Regions from separate parts of the Terribacillus sp. FSL K6-0262 genome, predicted to be linked through region 2. Evidence: riboswitches for the same ligand, from Rfam matches in the RefSeq annotation. Region 2 holds a riboswitch; each other region holds the start of a gene.
The links. Region 2 has a riboswitch for S-adenosylmethionine ahead of sfnG (dimethylsulfone monooxygenase SfnG). Riboswitches for the same ligand answer to the same signal wherever they lie in the genome.

Region 1 (3,282 bases), 900 kb from region 2:
AAATTATGGTTAATAAAAGGCGTTTTCGGCTGTCCGATAAATGCCGTACCTGCAAACCAGAAATCCGATCGGATGACAACTGATTGCACCCAGATCCACTCATTCCATCCATTCCCGTCACCATTCCAGCCTTCTTTTCAATCCGAAATTCCTTGCATAAAAAACCGCACAGCCTTGCTGCTGTGCGGTCCACTTTTTCAGCTGTTCTTCTTCGGGTATCCGATAAGGATAGCGATGATTCCGCAGACACCGATGAGGATAGGATAGAAGGAGTATTGCAAAATGCTGACTGGTGATATACCAGCCACACCGGCAACCGCCAGTAATTGGCCGCCATATGGCAAAAGACCTTGAATCGCACAGGAGAAAATATCCAATATACTTGCGGTCTTTCGCCGATCGATCCCGTATTGATCCGCAATGTTTTTAGCGAGCGGACCTACGATCAATATAGAAATTGTATTATTGGCCGTAGATAAATCAGTAACTCCAACCAGACCGGCAATGCTGAATTCAGCACCTTTTTTCGATTTAATCCTCCGTGTTGAAAGGTGAAGCAGGTAATCGATTCCGCCGTTATATTTAATGACCTCTACCATTCCTGCTATCAGTATTGCAAGGAAAGCAATCTCATACATATCTGCCATTCCTCCGCCCATCGTCTGCACAAGATCCATTACATGATAGCTGCCATCAACCAAGCCAACTGCTCCAGCTAAAACAACACCAGACGCCAGAACAAGGAAAACATTCATTCCAGATAATGCAAAGACAATAACCAGAATGTAAGGAAGTATTTTTACCCAGCTATAGCTTCCATGATCCACTTGAGCCGTCTCACCCATTGTCATAATGCCTAAGATGATGCTCGTTACAATAGCTGCCGGCAGGACAATCCAAAAGTTCACCTTGAATTTATCCTTCATTTGAACACCTTGTGATCGTACGGCAGTAATGGTTGTATCCGAGATAAAGGATAAATTATCACCAAACATGGAACCGCCAATGATCGCAGCCATTACCAGCGCCATCGAAAGATCGGTATGTTCGCTTATCCCCACTCCGATTGGAGCCAGCGCAACAATCGTACCCACCGAGGTACCCATTGCCAGGGAGATAAAGCAGGCTATGATGAATAAGCCCACGACAAGCAGGTTTTGCGGTACAAATGCTAACGCAAAGTTTACAGTGGAGTCTACTGCACCCATGCCCTCTGCCACCCCTGAAAAGGCACCAGCCAAAAGAAAGATAATGACCATCAGCATGACATTGGAGTTCCCTGCTCCTTGACAAAAGATGTCAACCTTCCGCGAAAATGATTCTTTCCGATTCATAGCAAGAGCGACAGCACCTGCAATGACAATCGCCACTAAGACAGGAAACGCATAAAAGTCACCTGTAATGACCCCTGAACCAATGAATAAAATCAAAAAAACAACAAATGGGATCAGCGCCCATGGATTTCCTTTCTTCATCATTCCACCTCCAAAAATAAAAGCGACAAGTCTTGTCCGTTTTTCCTCTCAAAAAAGGCCCCATCTTGACAAGCAAGAAGAGGCATCCTGGCACTTTTCTTATCTATCAAGCCTCGGCTTGCTGGAGTTGGCACAGCAACTTCATCATAAAGTTCCGCTGCCGAGATTTCATCGGGCCAGTCCCTCCATCTCTCTTAATAAGAAGAAAAAATCGATTTTTTTGTCACAATAAATAAGAGAATACAGGATTCGTATTGCTTTATCAACAAAAATCCCATGGTTATATTATACTTTCGAAGGGATATCGATAGGCAGTGGATAAGATAGGGATTTGTTTGCAAACCAAAAAGGCTGTCCATTAAGGACAACCTTTCAAGATGGACGTCGAAAGCAGAGAATCCATAAGCGGAGGCTTCTTATCCTCCGAGGGTCGCTGATGCAATAACCGCTTTCAGATCCGGTTAGGATTTCAGCAATTCAAGCGCTTACAAAAATCAACGAGTTCAGAGGGATAAATGCTATTTTATTCCTCATACCATGCTTAGCGACCCCGCAAGCTTAATCCTGCGGGGTCGGTGATTAGTTCACGGCTTGGAACTCGATGTTCTGTTTTTCAAAATGGTTGCTTGTGATGGAATCTATCCCTGTATCTGTGTAGACCTTCGAAATCCTATCCAGACCGGTGATTGTGGCGAAAGCACGCTTGCCGAATTTACTGGAATCGGCCAGGAGGATTGTTTGTTCCGCTATCTCGATCATTTGCTTCTTCACGATCGCCTGCTGTTCATTCGAGTCACTCAAACCATGCTCGAGATGGACACTCTTGCACGAAAGGAAAGTTTTATCTACATAATAGGTCGTCAATGATCTCTCCGTCAGCGGTCCGACATAGGATAATGATTTTGACAGCAGCTGTCCGCCGAGCGAAATGACACGGATCTGATCCTTTGTACTGCAGGCAAGTGCCACTTTGATACTGTTGGTTATGATCGTCAGCGGCATATTCGGCAATTCTTTTGCCATATACCATGCTGTCGTGCTGGCATCGAGAATGATTCGTTCCCCGGTGTGGATATCGGAGACTGCCGCTTTGGCAATCGCTTGCTTTTCCTGCATATGCATTACTTCGCGTGCTTCATGCGCAATCTCCGTTGCCCCTTCTTCGATCCGCACAGCTCCGCCATGACTGCGATGGAGCAGCTGCTCCTTTTCCAGCTTCTCGAGGTCGCGCCGTATCGTCTCCTCGGTCACATGGAAGAGGGAGCTAAGCTCGGTGACCCGGACGCTTGCCCGTTCGTTGACCAGCTCGACGATCTTCCTTTGTCTTTCTGCAACTAACATACCTTTTCCTGCCTTTACCACGTTTTGATTATAGTGTAGCATAATCTGGCGTGTTACCGGCGTGCCATTTCATTTCTTTCATACTCTTTGACATGCTGCCACCAGGCAGTTCCGTGGGGTACTTGCATTTCCTGACAGAAGTAATCCCAAATTGCGCCGAATGGGTAGCTTTTCAGTTCTTCCATCAGCATGAGCCTTTCCGTGAATTGCCCTTTCTCCTGATAGTCCTTCAGCTCTTCATGAGGCGTGAGAAGTGCATACAGCAGTGCCTTTTGCATATTGCGTGTCCCGATCACCCAAGCAGCAACGCGATTGATGCTGGCATCAAAGAAATCAAGCCCGATGCGGATATTATCAAGTACTCGGTTCCGGACTAGCTCAAGTGCAATTTCCTTCAGCTCATCATCGAACGTCACCACATGGTCACTGTCCCAGCGGACCGGCCGGGAAACATGCAAGGCAATTT
Region 2 (3,282 bases):
GCCAGCTGTCTGCACATGGAGCGAGGGCATCGATCAATGTCTTATCGCCAACTTCCGCACCGCGGCCGAAGGAACGTTCCCCGATATCCTGAATTGCCGTGACGATACGCTGCAGCGTATCAGCGAATGCTGGTACAGAAAGCTCGTTTTTCCCTTCTGCCGCTTTACCCGCAGCTCGGAACGCTCCGCCCCAAATCGGACCTGAAGCACCCCCGCAATGCTCCATGATCACCATGGAAGCGTCGTCGAGGAAGCGTGCAATTGTCAGATCATCTTGACTGAGAATCTGCTTCCACTCCCGTTTCAATTGACGGAAGCCTTTTGCCACACTATTTCCGAAATCGCCATCTCCCGCGTGTGTATCCAGCTTATTGAAAGCCGCTTCATTCTCAATGATGATTTCACTCATTTTATCGACTAAGTAGATGATATTTTCCAGCGTGATGGAATCTTCTTTTACTTGTGCATACGAACTGTCCGTTTCCACCCGGAAAGAAGCAACCGCATCCTCCGCTGATTCTTCCCGCTCTTCAAATGGCGGCTGCTCGACCGGTCCGTCGATCTTGAAAGCAGGTGTATCCGAATGGCTGGAAAGCAGCGTGCGCAGCTCCTCATCAAGTGACATGATCGTCACCGAAACACCGGACATATCGATGCTCGTCATATAATTGCCGACGAATATGCGGTTTATTTTTATATGACGCTCTGCCAGTTCCCGATTGACTGACTGATTGAACAGATACAGCTCCTGCAATGGCGTCCCGCCGAATCCATTGATCAGCAATGCCGCGTCTTCTTCCGGCTCTCCTTCTTTCAGTAAGTCATCTACCATACGTTTCGCCAATTCATCCGCTGTCAGTACTTTTTCACGTCTTATCCCTGGTTCCCCATGAATACCCACACCGTATTCCATCTCATCCTCTGCCAGTTCGAAAGTCGGTTCGCCTCCAGGCAGGGTGCAGGATGTCAAGGCTACGCCGATACTGCGTGTCCGCGAAACAGCCTTCTCGGCAGCGGCTTTCACTTGCTGCAGGTCGCGCCCCTCGGCTGCTGCTGCACCGGCAATCTTATGTACAAGGACGACACCGGCAACACCTCGCCTCCCGACCGTATATAAACTATCCTCAACCGCGATATCATCATCGACCTTCACATAATCCACTTCCAGTCCATCTTCCTTGGCCAGGTGAGCTGCATTCTTGAAGTTCATGATATCCCCGCTGTAATTTTTGATGATGAGCAATGTACCCTTCTCACCAGCTGTCTCCTTGATCGCTTGATACACCTGGATTTGGGAAGGGGAAGCAAACATATCACCGCATACCGCGGCATCCAGCATGCCTTCCCCGACAAAACCGGCATGCGAAGGCTCATGCCCGCTCCCGCCCCCGCTGATCAGCGTCACCTTATCCGTTTGCGGTCGTTTCTTTTTGATCACTTTATACTTTTTCAATAACTCGAGCTCCGGGTGCGCCAATACCAGCCCGTGGCACATTTCCAGGACAACATCCTCTGGGCGATTGATGATTTTCTTCATTGGTCATCCTCCTCTTATCCAAGCAAAAGTGTCTATCTTCCTTCAGCTTAACAGAACGAATCAAGAATTGCACAGACTAGGTTGACAAGTCTGAAAAGTTTGGATACAATCACTAAAAAAATAGTTTTCTTATCAAGAGAGGCGGAGGGACTGACCCTGTGAAGCCTCGGCAACCGACTGTCAGCAGCACGGTGCCAATTTCAGAAGGATGATGCATCCTGAAGATGAGAAGCGTGTACGGATAGTTACAGACCCGGCAGCCCTTCTCTTTTATATGGAGAAGGGCTGCTTTCGTATACGCCTTGATAAGCAAGCTTGATTGGAGTGTAAACATGACCAAGAATGTGAAATTTGCTTATTGGGTACCAAATGTGAGCGGCGGTTTGGTCATTTCCAAGCTGCCGCAAAAGACGGATTGGAGTTTCGAAGCAAATAAACGCTATGCGCAAATCGCCGAACAGAATGGCTTTGAATATGCCCTGCTGCAAACACGCTTCATCGCAAGCTATGGTGCAGACAAACAGCTCGAGGCGATAACACTCGCCTCGGCCCTTGCCAGTGTCACCGAGAAACTGAACCTTATTTCGGCTGTCCACCCTGGGCTTTGGCATCCAGGCGTCTATGCCAAGATGCTTGCCACTTTGGATCATATCAGCGGCGGCCGTGCTGCTGTGAATATCGTCAGCGGCTGGTTCAAGCAGGAATTCATCAGCTACGGCGAGCATTGGCTCGATCATGATGAACGCTACCGTCGTTCCGAGGAATTCATCCGCGTGCTTCGGGCATTGTGGGAAGAAGAACAAGCTACCTATCGGGGAGACTTTTATCGATTGACGGATGCCCCATTGAAGCCAAAGCCCAAAAATCGGATTCCAATCTTCCAGGGCGGTAATTCAGAGGTTGCCAGGGACATGGCTGCCCGTGTTTCCGATTATTATTTCATGAATGGCAATACACTGGAGGGGTTCCAGCAGCAAATCCAGGATGTAAAAGCCCGAGCAGCCAAACAAGGACGGGATGTCAAATTCGCCGTAAACGGCTTTGCCATCGTCCGGGACACAGAAGAAGAAGCCGTATCCCTTCTGCGTGACATCGTAGCGCACGCCGATGATGAAGCCGTGGAAGGATTCCGGGAATCCGTCAAGGACGCAGGCCAGGCAACACGCAGCAAGCAAGGCATGTGGGCAGACTCCTCTTTTGAGGACCTTGTCCAATATAATGACGGCTTCAAAACCGGTCTGATCGGTACAGCCGAACAAGTAGCCGACCAAATCATCCGCTTGAAACAAATCGGTGTCGACCTTGTCCTGACCGGCCACTTCCATTATGAAGAGGATTTGGAGCGCTTCGGTCGTCAAGTCATCCCGCTCGTCCGTGAAAGGGAAGCAGCTTTGACACATGCAAAACAGCCCACTTGATGTGGGCTGTTCACTTATGCACAGGAGCAATCACTTTAAGCTTTTCACCAAGTTGAACCAAACTTTACCCGCATGCTCAGAAGCTGATTCCCCCTCATTACAGTACCCACTTGCCTCATAGAAAGGCACCAAATGATCCAAGCATGTCAGGGTGATTCCCTGCCTTTGATATCTCACACACATTTTTTCCAATTCATTTAACAGCTTTACCGCAATCCCTTTCCCTCTATGGTGAGGATGCACCGCCAAACTGAGTATGCTTTGAAATCCCCCGCTTGGCGGATTAGGGATTGTATGTTCAAACAATTCATCTGTGATATAACGCTG
Region 3 (3,282 bases), 1.3 Mb from region 2:
CACTTGGCGTAGCAGCCGCCTTCGATATTGAAGATGCCATCTGGTGACCATCCGTGTTCATCATCCCCGATCAAAGGCCGGTCCGGATCGGCAGAAAGCGTTGTTTTACCAGTACCGGATAGACCGAAGAAAAGGGCGGTATCGCCATCTGCACCTACATTCGCAGAGCAGTGCATCGGCAGGATTTCCTGCTGCGGAAGCAGGAAATTCATCACGGAGAAAATCGATTTCTTCATTTCGCCGGCATATTCCGTTCCGCCGATGACAATGACACGCTGCTTGAAGGATACGATCACGAAGGCTTCGGAATTCGTGCCATCGACAAGCGGATCTGCTTTTACGCCTGGAGCAGAAATGACAGTGAAGGAAGGCTTATGGGATGCCAGCTCCTCGTCAGTCGGGCGGATGAACAGCTGATGGGCGAACAAGTTATGCCATGCATATTCATTGATGACCTGTATCGGCAGATGATAGCGTTCATCGGCTCCCGCAAAACCTTGGAAAGAGAATACTTCTTCCTGTGCCTGCAAATAATCGACGACTTTCCCCAACAAATGCTCGAACGTCTCTTCACTTATCGGCTGATTCACGTTGCCCCAGTCGACTTTGTTCTCGGAAAGTTCATCCTTGACAATGAATTTATCTTTTGGGGAACGGCCGGTATATTTGCCGGTCGCCGCCCGCAGGGCACCTGTTTCTGTCAGGCGTGCCTCTTGGCGGGACAATGCCGCCTCGGTCAATTGAGCCGCGGATAGGTTTCTTTTCACATTGGGTTGATTGCGCAATTCCTCTAAAGCTGTCACTGCATGCATCATTCGCATATGGATCCCGCCTTTTTGTAGTGATTTTTAATTAGTATAACACATTAAAATATTAATACATACTATTTTCATTTGCAATCACCAACTTAAAAATAGTCGGCAGATAATTCCGATTGTTTTTGTCGGTTATTGCAGGATTTGGTTGACTTCTGGAGGCTGTTCCGATAACATAGTTCCGAACGGAAAACACTCTTATTCAGAGTAGGCGGAGGGACAGGCCCTAAGAAACCCGGCAACCGTCACATTTGTGAAATGGTGCTCAACCTGAGCAAGGGATACCTTGAACGATAAGAGAGGGAATAAGCCAGCCTTCTGTTATGAGGAAGGTTTTTTTCATGTAACGGCTTAATAATAGAAAAAGAGCAATACTAACGTAGTGTTCTTTCACCTTCACCCATTATCAAGTTTCTTAATAACATACTTGGAAAGAGTAAAACTTCCGTATTAATCGTAGTTGAAGGGGGATTTGGCAGAATGACTGCTAATCGTCGATTATTTACCTCAGAATCCGTTACAGAAGGCCACCCGGATAAAATCTGTGACCAGATCTCGGATGCTATATTAGATGAAATCCTATCCAAGGACCCGAATGCCCGTGTCGCTTGTGAAACGACAGTTACAACTGGCCTTGTTCTGGTAGCTGGAGAAATCACGACAAGCGCTTATGTAGATATCCAAAGCATCGTGCGTAAAACCATCAAGGAAATCGGTTATACACGTGCAAAATATGGCTTTGATGCTGATACATGTGCAGTGCTGACAGCAATCGATGAACAATCGCCCGATATCGCAGGCGGTGTCGATCAAGCACTCGAAGCCCGTGAAGGCATGATGACAGATGAAGAAATCGATGCCATCGGTGCCGGTGACCAAGGATTGATGTTCGGCTATGCCAGCAATGAAACACCGGAGTTCATGCCGCTGCCGATTTCATTGGCGCACCGTCTTTCCAAGCAATTGGCGAAGATACGGAAGGATGAGGTCGTGAGCTACTTGCGCCCGGACGGGAAAACGCAGGTGACTGTGGAATATGATGAGAACGATCGACCAGTACGGATCGATACGATTGTCATCTCCACCCAGCATCATCCGGAAGTGGAGCAAGCGCAGATCCATGCTGACTTGAAAGAGCTTGTGATCAAGCCGGTTGTCCCAGCGGAATTGCTGGATGAGGACACGAAATATATCATCAACCCGACTGGCCGTTTCGTCATCGGCGGTCCTCAAGGTGATGCCGGTTTGACTGGCCGTAAGATCATCGTTGATACGTACGGAGGCTATGCACGCCATGGCGGCGGGGCATTCAGCGGGAAAGATGCTACGAAAGTGGACCGTTCCGGTGCATATGCAGCGCGCTATGTTGCGAAAAACATCGTCGCTGCAGGTCTTGCGGAGAAATGTGAAGTACAGCTTGCGTATGCGATCGGTGTTGCCGAGCCCGTTTCCATCAGCATCGATACTTTCGGAACAGGCAAACAATCCGAGGAAGCATTGGTCAAAGCAGTACGCGAGTTATTCGACCTCCGTCCTGCCGGCATCATCAAGATGCTGAACCTGCGTCAGCCGATCTATAAAGATACAGCTGCATACGGTCATTTCGGACGTACGGATAAAAACTTCCCTTGGGAGCAGACAGACAGAGCTGCACAGCTGGAAAGCTATACATTCGCATAAATCATGCAAAAGCAAGAGCGACACTTTCGCTCTTGCTTTTTTTTAGCAGCCGCCCATAATCTTCCTTCAAGAACCGAATTGTTTTGTGCTATAATTAATGGCTAGAAGTAATGAAAGAGAGGCTAATAAGTAAATGTGTGGTTTGATTGGCGTCATCAGAAAAAACGTAAAACAACTAACGCAAGCTGATAAGGATAAATTCAAACAACAGAACAACATCATCACGCACCGCGGTCCGGATGATGAGGGATATTACCATGACGAACATGTTTCATTTGGTTTTCGCCGTTTGAGCATCATCGACATCGAAGCTGGGGTTCAGCCGCTAAGCTATGACGATGAGAACATCTGGATGGTTTTCAACGGGGAAATCTATAACTATGTAGAGCTCCGTGAAGACCTGCTGAAAAAAGGCTCCGAGTTCAAGACAGAATCCGATACCGAGGTCATCGCAGCGATGTACCATACATACGGAGAGGAAGCATTCAAGGAGCTTCGCGGTATGTTCAGCATTTTGATCTGGGATAAACAAAAGAAGATATTCTACGGAGCTCGTGATCCTTTCGGCATTAAACCGCTCTTCTATAAAGAAACGGACGAGGAAATCTTCTTTGCTTCCGAGAAGAAGAGCATCACGCTGCTGGAAGAATCAGACACTGTGGATACGGAATCTCTGCAGCAATATCTGAGCTACCAATATGTACCCGATCCTTTCTCCATGACAGAAGGTATCAAGAAGGTTGAGCCTGGTCATTACTTTGTAAAACGTGAAGGTGAACCAATCGAA

Region 1: linked by a shared signal. The riboswitch ahead of MHI54_RS16310 (Na+/H+ antiporter NhaC family protein) and the one ahead of sfnG (dimethylsulfone monooxygenase SfnG) in region 2 are both predicted to bind S-adenosylmethionine.
Region 3: linked by a shared signal. The riboswitch ahead of metK (methionine adenosyltransferase) and the one ahead of sfnG (dimethylsulfone monooxygenase SfnG) in region 2 are both predicted to bind S-adenosylmethionine.

The regions. Positions count from the first base shown of each region.
Region 1 covers NZ_CP150277.1:3,174,198-3,177,479, reverse strand. Annotated here, with positions in the region: gene MHI54_RS16310 (Na+/H+ antiporter NhaC family protein) at 198-1,475, opposite strand; SAM riboswitch class I at 1,572-1,679, opposite strand; gene MHI54_RS16305 (DeoR/GlpR family DNA-binding transcription regulator) at 2,055-2,816, opposite strand; gene rhaA (L-rhamnose isomerase) at 2,870-3,282, opposite strand, start outside.
Region 2 covers NZ_CP150277.1:727,647-730,928, forward strand. Annotated here, with positions in the region: gene dhaK (dihydroxyacetone kinase subunit DhaK) at 1-1,537, opposite strand, end outside; SAM riboswitch class I at 1,664-1,768, shown strand; gene sfnG (dimethylsulfone monooxygenase SfnG) at 1,870-2,955, shown strand; gene MHI54_RS03690 (GNAT family N-acetyltransferase) at 2,986-3,282, opposite strand, start outside.
Region 3 covers NZ_CP150277.1:2,752,832-2,756,113, forward strand. Annotated here, with positions in the region: gene pckA (phosphoenolpyruvate carboxykinase (ATP)) at 1-812, opposite strand, end outside; SAM riboswitch class I at 1,011-1,115, shown strand; gene metK (methionine adenosyltransferase) at 1,296-2,495, shown strand; gene asnB (asparagine synthase (glutamine-hydrolyzing)) at 2,629-3,282, shown strand, end outside.